One region of the Actinomadura graeca genome, then DNA from elsewhere that is predicted to be linked to it. Evidence: predicted binding sites of a transcription regulator. Region 1 holds the regulator's gene; the other holds the start of a gene.
The links. The regulator HrcA, encoded in region 1, represses chaperone genes, less so after heat shock. The targets are predictions, from matches to a motif close to TTGGCACTCTCNNNNNGAGAGTGCCAA.

Region 1 (4,091 bases):
ACGGCTTCACCGCCTCCCAGATGTCGATGAAGGGGTGGCCGGTGACGAGCACATGCGGGGACGTGACCCGCGCGGCGATCCGGCTCTCCTTGGAACCCTCCACGAGGTGGTCGACGAGGACGCCGAGCCGCCGCCCCTCGTCCGGGCCGAACTCCTCGACGATGGCGGGCAGGTCGTCCACGCCCTCCAGATACTCCACGACGACGCCCTCGACGCGCAGGTCGTGGCCCCAGATCTTCTCCACCAGCTCGGCGTCGTGGATGCCTTCCACGTAGATGCGGCTCTCCTTGGCGACCCGGGCGCGCAGCCCCTGGACCGCGATCGAACCGGACGCCGACCGGGCCGGTCCTCTCCCGCTTGTGCCCTTACCGCTTGCGCCCTCGGCAGTGGCACCCTTGGCAGGGCCGCCGTCGGCGGCGTCCCCCGCGGTGCCCGCCGCGGCGCCGCCCCCCGGCATGGCGTCCGGCCGGACCAGCGTGACCGGCTTCCCGTCGATCAGGAACCCGGCCTTCGTGAGGGGGAACACCCGCCTCTTGCCGAACCGGTCCTCCAGGGTGACGCCGAACTTGTCGCAGCCGACCACGGCGCCGCAGAAGCCGCTGTCGGGATCCTCCGCCACAAGGCCGGGTTCGGCCGCGATCTCGGGTATCCGGCCCTTGCGGGGCCGCCGCCAATCGCCGGACAGCACGTCGTTTCCGTACTTCTTGCTCCGCACAGCTCCGCACATTAACCGTAAGGATAAGATCGCGCAGCCGTCCGGAAGCGCGCCCCCGGCGCTTCCCGCCGGTCGACCCGTCAGCGCGCCGGGACGGTGTGCGGGCCGCGGGCACTCCAGAACCGCGCCCGCTGGCCGTACACTTGGCACTCGGGAGTACGGAGTGCCAGCGGCGGCGGCCGGTGGCCCGGACCTATGGGGGCCCGTGGCAGGGGATGAAGGAGGTGACCACGTGCTGGACGACCGGAAACTCGCGGTCCTGCGCGCCATAGTCGAGGACTACGTCTCCACCAATGAGCCGGTGGGTTCCAAGGCCCTGGCCGACCGTCACAACCTCGGTGTGTCCCCGGCCACCATCCGCAACGACATGGCCGTGCTGGAGGAGCAGGGGTACATCGCCCAGCCGCACACCAGCGCGGGCCGCGTGCCCACCGACAAGGGCTACCGCCTGTTCGTCGACCGGCTGTCCACGATCAAGCCGCTGTCGGTCGCCGAGCGCCGCGCGATCGAGACGTTCCTGTCCGGCGCCTACGACCTCGACGACGTCGTCGGCCGGACGGTCCGCCTGCTGGCGCAGCTCACCCGTCAGGTCGCGGTGGTGCAGTACCCGTCGCTGACCCGCTCGTCGGTGCGGCACGTGGAGCTGGTCCCGGTCGCCGAGGGCCGGCTGCTGCTCGTGCTGATCACCAACACGGGGCGGGTGGAGCAGCGGGTCATCGAGACCGTCGGCGTGGTGTCCGAGGAATCGATCGGCCACCTGCGGGCGTTGCTGAACACGTGCCTGGACGGGCTCGGCCTCGGCGACGTGCCGACCGCCGTCGCGGACCTGCCCGACAAGGTCGGCGCCGACGACCGGCCGGTCGCCGCGGCCGTCCTGTCGGTGCTGCTGGAGACGCTCGTCGACAAGCATGAGGAGAAGATCGTCTTCGCGGGCGCGGCGAACCTCGCGGCCGTGGACTTCTCGCAGAGCCTGCGGGACGTGCTGGTCGCGCTGGAGGAGCAGGTGGTCCTCATGAGGCTGCTCGGCGAGACCGGCGATTCCTCTACTCTTACGGTGCGGATCGGCACCGAGAACCCCGACGAGGGGCTCCGGTCGACCTCGGTCGTCGCCGCCGACTACGGCGTGGGCGACCTCACACTGGCCCGGCTGGGAGTGCTCGGGCCGACACGCATGGATTACCCCGGCACGATGGGAGCGGTACGGGCAGTGGCACGCTACGTGGGACAGATCCTGGCGGGGTCGTAAGTGGCCAACGACTACTACGCGACCCTGGGCGTCCGCCGGGACGCCAGCGCCGACGAGGTCAAGAAGGCCTACCGCCGGCTCGCGCGCGAGCTCCACCCGGACGTCAACCCCGATCCGGAGACCCAGGAGAAGTTCAAGGAGATCACCCAGGCGTACGAGGTGCTCTCCGACCCGAAGAAGCGCGAGATGTACGACCTCGGCGCGGACCCGTTCGCGGCAGGCGGGGCCGGTGGGGGCGCCGGAGGGTTCGGCGGCGCCGGGTTCCCGTTCAGCGACATCATGGACGCCTTCTTCGGCACCGCCGCCTCGCGGGGTCCCCGCTCCCGCGCCAGGCGCGGCCGCAACGCCACGCTGCGGGTCGAGCTCGACCTGTCCGAGACGGCGTTCGGCACGACCCGCGAGCTGTCCATCGACACGGCGGTCGCCTGCACGAGCTGCGAGGGCTCGGGCTGCGCGCCCGGCACCCACCCCGAGACGTGCGAGACGTGCCACGGGCGCGGCGAGGTGCAGCAGGTGCAGCGCTCGTTCCTCGGCCAGGTGATGACGGCCCGCCCGTGCCCGGCGTGCGGCGGCTTCGGCTCGGTGATCCGCAACCCGTGCGCCGAGTGCTCCGGTGACGGCCGGGTCCGCACCCGCCGCACCGTCAAGGTCAAGATCCCGGCGGGCGTCGAGAACGGCATCCACATCCAGCTCGCCGGCGAGGGCGAGGTCGGGCCGGGCGGCGGCCCGCCCGGCGACCTGTTCCTGGAGATCGTGGAGAAGCCGCACCCGATCTACGAGCGGGAGGGCGACGACCTGCACTGCACGGTCGAGATCCCGATGACGGCCGCCGCGCTCGGCACGAACGTCACCATCGAGACCCTGGACGCCGCCGAGGGCGTCGACATCAAGCCGGGCACGCAGTCCGGCCAGGTCATCACCCTCTACGGGCGGGGCGTCCGGCACCTCAACGAGAGCGGCCGCGGCGACCTGATGATCCACGTGAACGTGGAGACCCCCGGCAAGCTGGACGAGGAGCAGGAGGAGCTGCTGCGGCGGCTGGCCAAGCTCCGCGGCGAGGAGCGCCCGCCCGGCAAGTTCGCGCCGGGGCAGCGGAGCGTCTTCTCACGGCTCCGCGACGTCTTCAACCAGCACCCCGGCTAGGGATGCGCCCGACCGAGTCCAGCCGCCCGACGGAGTCCAGCCGCCCGGCCGAGTCCAGCCGCCCGGCCGTGACCCGCCTGCTGACCGCGTCCCGCCTGACCGCGACCCGCCCGGCGGGCCCCGTCGCCCGCCGTCCTGACGGTCACGCCGCCCGCCGTGCGGTGTGTTCCTGCCGCCGCGAGGGCCCGTGAGCCCGCCGGTGTTCCTCGCCTCGACCGAGGCGCTGGAGGGCGAGCGGGTGCTGCTGGACGGCCCGGAGGGACGGCACGCCGCCACCGTCCGGCGGCTGCGTGCGGGCGAGCGCGTCGACCTGACCGACGGCGCGGGCCTGCTGGCCGAGTGCGTCGTCACCACGGTCGACCGCGCCTCCCTGACGCTCGACGTGCTGGCCCGGCACCGGGAGCCGCCTCCCCGGCCGCGGCTCGTCGTCGTGCAGGCCCTTCCGAAGGGCGACCGGGGCGAGCTGGCCGTGGAGACCATGACCGAGGTCGGCGTCGACGAGATCGTCCCGTGGTCGGCGGCCCGCTGCGTCACCCAGTGGCGCCCGGAGCGGCGTGAGAAGGCGCTCGGCCGCTGGCGCGCCACCGCCCGCGAGGCGGGGAAGCAGGCCCGCCGGAGCCGCCTGCCGCACGTCGCGGACCTGGCGTCCACGGCGAGGGTCGCCGAGCGGCTCGCGGCGGCGTCCCTGGCCCTCGTCCTGCACGAGGAGGCCGACGCGCCGCTGAGCGCCGTCGAGCCGCCCGCGGACGGGGAGATCGTGCTCGTGGTCGGCCCCGAGGGCGGCATCACCGGCGAGGAACTGGAGCGGCTGGGCGCGGCGGGGGGCCGTCCCACGCGGCTGGGCCCGACGGTCCTGCGGACGTCCACGGCGGGCGTCGCGGCCGCGGCCGTCCTCCTGGCGGCCACCGGACGCTGGTGAGTCCGAAAGCCCCCTAAAGCGCCCTGAGGACGGCCTACGGTCCCCTCAAGGCTCCCGAAGCCCCTCAG
Region 2 (4,091 bases), 1.1 Mb from region 1:
ATCCCGCCCGGCCGCTCGTAGACGACCACGGCGAGCATGGTCTCGTCCTTGCGGAACTTCTCCTGAAGTTCGACGACCTGTGTCGACTCGGCCCCGCCCGGGAGCCATGCCGCCGCGTCGTTCTTCTCGACGTCGCCGAGCTTGCCGGCCAGGGGCCCGAGGGCGGCCAGCAGGACGATCCACAGGGCCAGCACGGCCCACTTGGTGCGCCGTCCGGCGATCAATCCGGCAAGGCGATGGGACGCCGTTCTGGGGGGAGCTGGGCTGGGTGCGCTCATGGTTCCTTCTCCTGTACCGGGACATCCCGGGCAGATCGCGATATGTCGTGTTCAGTAGGAGAGTGTCTCGTTAGGAGAGAGAAGTCAAGTACTATCGCGTTGACTCCTCGCTCCTCAGGGGAGTGAGCTTCTCGCTCAAAGAGTCTCTCTATTATGGAGTCTTGTCAAGCGGGCCCTGGCCGGGGGCCGTGCGGCCGTTTCGGTGGCCGTCGGATGAGTCGTCCCGATGTGTTCGCCATCGCAACAATCGTCGTCGCGGACGGCCGGGCGCGCGTCGGGCGTGAGTTGGGAGATGCGCTACCTCGCACGAGGCAGAAACGATCGAGGGGCTACCCCTCAAGATGTAGGCGGCGCCGAAACGCATGCGCAGCACGTCGGAGACGACTGCCGGAGCCCTCGTCCCTTCAGTGGAGTGCCCGTCGATCGGCTTGGTCGGGGTCTGCGATGCGGTATGTGACGAGAGCCCTGGTCAGAGCTGGTCTGACCAGGGCCCTCGGCTGTGGGTGCTGGGTGTCCGCTGAAGCCCTACTTGAAGGCTCAGACGTCTGACGTGGGCTGAGGCTTCCGAACGCGATCTAGTACGCCTCGGCCCGCCTCTGGTTCGCCTCGGGCCGCCTCTGTGCCGTGCACCGGACGGCAGTGTGGCGCCGCCTGGGCGCGGTAGAGCGCGCTCCCGGCTCGGCGCCCTCGGGGCAGGTGCGGGGGGAGCGTGCGCGCGTCCCAGAGGGTCAGGCGACCTTCTCGGACGACGAGGACGAAGACGACGACGACGTCGACGAGCCGGAGGACGAGGAGTCGCCCGACGAGGACGACGAGGTGCCGGCCTTGGCCGAGTCGCCGGACCCGCTCGACTCGGCCGATCCGTTCGAGCCGCCCGAATCGCCGTTCGAGGAGGACCCGTTGGACGAGGCGCCCGCGGTCGAGGTCTTGCTGGAGCCGCGGCTGTCCGTCCGGTAGAAGCCGGAGCCCTTGAAGATGATCCCCGCGGCGGAGAAGACCTTGCGCAGCTTGCCGCTGCAAGCCGGGCATTCGGTCAGCGCGGCGTCGCTGAACTTCTGCACGACCTCAAGAGGCTCGCCGCACTCGGTGCAAACGTACTGATACGTCGGCACGGTTCCTCCTCGCTGACTCAGCCCGGTGGTGTCCGGACTGGCACTCACTCTGAACGACTGCTAATGGTACCCATGCGTGGAACGGGAATCGTCCTCGCCCTGTTCCCGGGCCCCGCGCCTGGAGTCGCTCCACGCGGGCGGGGCCCGGGCCAAGCCTGCTGGCCGGGTCGGCTGGTCAGGTGCCGGTACCGGACAAGCGCCAGGGCAAGTGCAAGGGCAAGAGCCAGGACAAGTGCCGTTGGTCAGATTCCGCTTTCGCCGAACCAGCCCGCCAGCTTGCCGCGTCGGCTGACCGCACGCAGGCGGCGTTCGGTCGTCTCCCGTACCGCATCGGTGGTCACGACCAGGAGGGTGTCACCCGATTGCAGAGGCGTGGTGGGTTCCGGGACGAAGCTCGACCCGTTCCGCACGACCAGGGTGACGGACGCGCCCGGAGGCAGCCGCAGTTCGAAGATCTCCACACCGCTCAGCTGCGAATCGGACGGGATCCGCACTTCCAGCAGGTCCGCGTGGAGTTCCTCCAGGGGCGCCGCTTCCACGTCCAGTTCGCGTGCCTGCTCGTCGCTTTCCAGACGGCACCAGCGCGCCACAAGGGGCAGCGTGGGGCCCTGCAAGAGCGTGAACACCACGACGATCGTGAAGACGATGGAGAACAGCCGTCCGGCGTCGGGGACCTCCTTCACCATGGGGATGGTGGCGAGGACGATCGGGACGGCGCCGCGCAGGCCCGCCCAGGACGCGAACAGCTTCTCGCCCCACGTCAGCCTGAAACCGATCGTCGACAGCACCACCGACACCGGGCGGGCGACCAGCAGCAGGATGAACCCGATCACCAGTGCGGGGACGATCTGCCCGGGCAGTTCGCTGGGCGACGCCAGGAGCCCGAGCATCACGAACAGCCCGATCTGGGCGAGCCAACCGATCCCCTCTGCGAAACCACGTGTGGCGGGTCTGTGGGGTAGACGCGCGTTGCCCAGGACGAGCGCGCTGACGTATACGGCGAGGAATCCGCTGGCGTGCAGCAGCGTGGCCGCGCCGTAGGAGCCGACGGACAGCGACAAGACGGCGATGGGGTAGAGGCCGGACGCGGGCAGTGCCATGCGGCGCAGCGCCTGCGCGCCCAGCCAGCCGATGGCGATGCCGATCAGGCCGCCGGCGATCAGCTCGTACACCATGACGCCGAACAGCTCGGCGAGGTTCGGGGCGGCCGCGTGCGAGCTGAGCGTGATCACGATGATCACGACGGGGGCGTCGTTGAAGCCGGACTCCGCCTCCAGCAGCCCGGTCAGCCGGGACGGCAGCGGGAGGCGGCGCAGCACCGAGAACACGGCGGCCGCGTCGGTCGGGGCGAGCACCGCGGCCAGCAGGAACGCGGGCCGCCAGTCCAGGTCGATCAGCCACATGGCGGCGGCCGCCACCACCACGATGCTGATCAGGGTGCCGAGGGTGGACACGCTGAGCGCGGCGGGCACCGAGGGCCGCACGTGCCGCCAGCTGGTGGTGATGCCTCCCTCGGCCAGGATGAGGACGAGGGCGGCGAGGCCGAGCGTCTCGGCCAGCTCGGCGTTGTCGAAGTCGATGTGGAGGGGGCCGGACTCGCCGATGAGAAGGCCGAGGCCCATGTACGCCAGCAGGGTGGGCAGGCCCGCCTGGTGCGACAGCCTGACCGCGACGATGGCGCTGAGTACGAGCGTGGCCCCGAGGAGTAGCCAGATGTCTAGGTGCACATCCCGCCCTTCCGGGGTCGTCAAAGTTGATCGTTTAGGAATCCTACACATTCATGGAGAAATCGCACACTTGTGGTTGAGGGACAGGATGTCGCGGGCGCTGTCCGGCATCGCTTGACCTGCGGGTTTACCCCGTTCACAACGTTCTGCACCTCGCGCCCCGTACGGCCCCGGCGATGTCGTCGCGCCCAGGCGACAAGCTTCGGCCGCCACCGGGCGGCCTTGTGTGCCGTTCCGTCCGCCGCAGATCCGCCTCGTCCGCCTCCGTCCGCCTCCGTGTGCCTCCGTCTGCCTCCGTCCGCCGCAGATTCGCATCCGCATGGACCGGAAGCCGCGTGAGCGGCGAGGGCGCAGAATGGCCCAAAGCGGCCACGTCCGCAGGTCAGGCAGGGTGCGGATGGACCGGTCGCACTGATCAGGTGAACCTGAGCAGACCTCCGGAAGGGGTCACGGCGCTGCGAACACGCTGATCGTGGGACTCCGCGGGCAGTTCCGGCACAAGCTCGCCGTCGTACACCAGCCCCACCGTCAAGATCGCCGGGCCCACCCGCGCCAGCGCGCGGTCGTACGAGCCGCCTCCGCGACCCAGGCGCATCCCCGTGCGGTCGATGGCGACCGCCGGAGCCAGGACGACATCGGCGCTGGCCACGGCACCGGGCCCGCGCGGCGGCTCGGTCGGCTCCAGGCAGCCGCGCGGGCCCGGCGCCAGGGAGTCGGGACCCTCGTAGGAGGCCCAGTCAAGGTCGCCGTCTGGCAGGAGCTTTGGCAGCAGGACGTACGCGCCGCGCTTCCAGAGCGCGAACAGCAGGCCGCGGGTGTCCGGCTCGGCGCCGATCGACACATACGCCGCGATCGTCCCCGCCATCTCGACCTCGGGAACGGACAGCAGCGCGTCCCGGATCGCCCGCCCGGCCTCGGAGCGCGCGCCGGGGAGCATCATCGCACGCTTCTCCAGGAGCTCCGCGCGGAGGCGG

Region 2: AGRA3207_RS27760 (FmdB family zinc ribbon protein) is a predicted target of HrcA. The motif match lies at 1,428-1,454, and genes of this name have one in related genera.

The regions. Positions count from the first base shown of each region.
Region 1 is NZ_CP059572.1:7,348,589-7,352,679, forward strand. Features, by position in the region: gene AGRA3207_RS32680 (DUF3097 domain-containing protein) at 1-715, opposite strand, end outside; gene hrcA (heat-inducible transcriptional repressor HrcA) at 948-1,961, shown strand; gene dnaJ (molecular chaperone DnaJ) at 1,962-3,104, shown strand; gene AGRA3207_RS32695 (16S rRNA (uracil(1498)-N(3))-methyltransferase) at 3,292-4,023, shown strand.
Region 2 is NZ_CP059572.1:6,266,473-6,270,563, forward strand. Features, by position in the region: gene AGRA3207_RS27755 (MMPL family transporter) at 1-224, opposite strand, end outside; gene AGRA3207_RS27760 (FmdB family zinc ribbon protein) at 1,007-1,390, opposite strand; gene AGRA3207_RS27765 (potassium/proton antiporter) at 1,633-3,117, opposite strand; gene AGRA3207_RS27770 (5-formyltetrahydrofolate cyclo-ligase) at 3,533-4,091, opposite strand, start outside.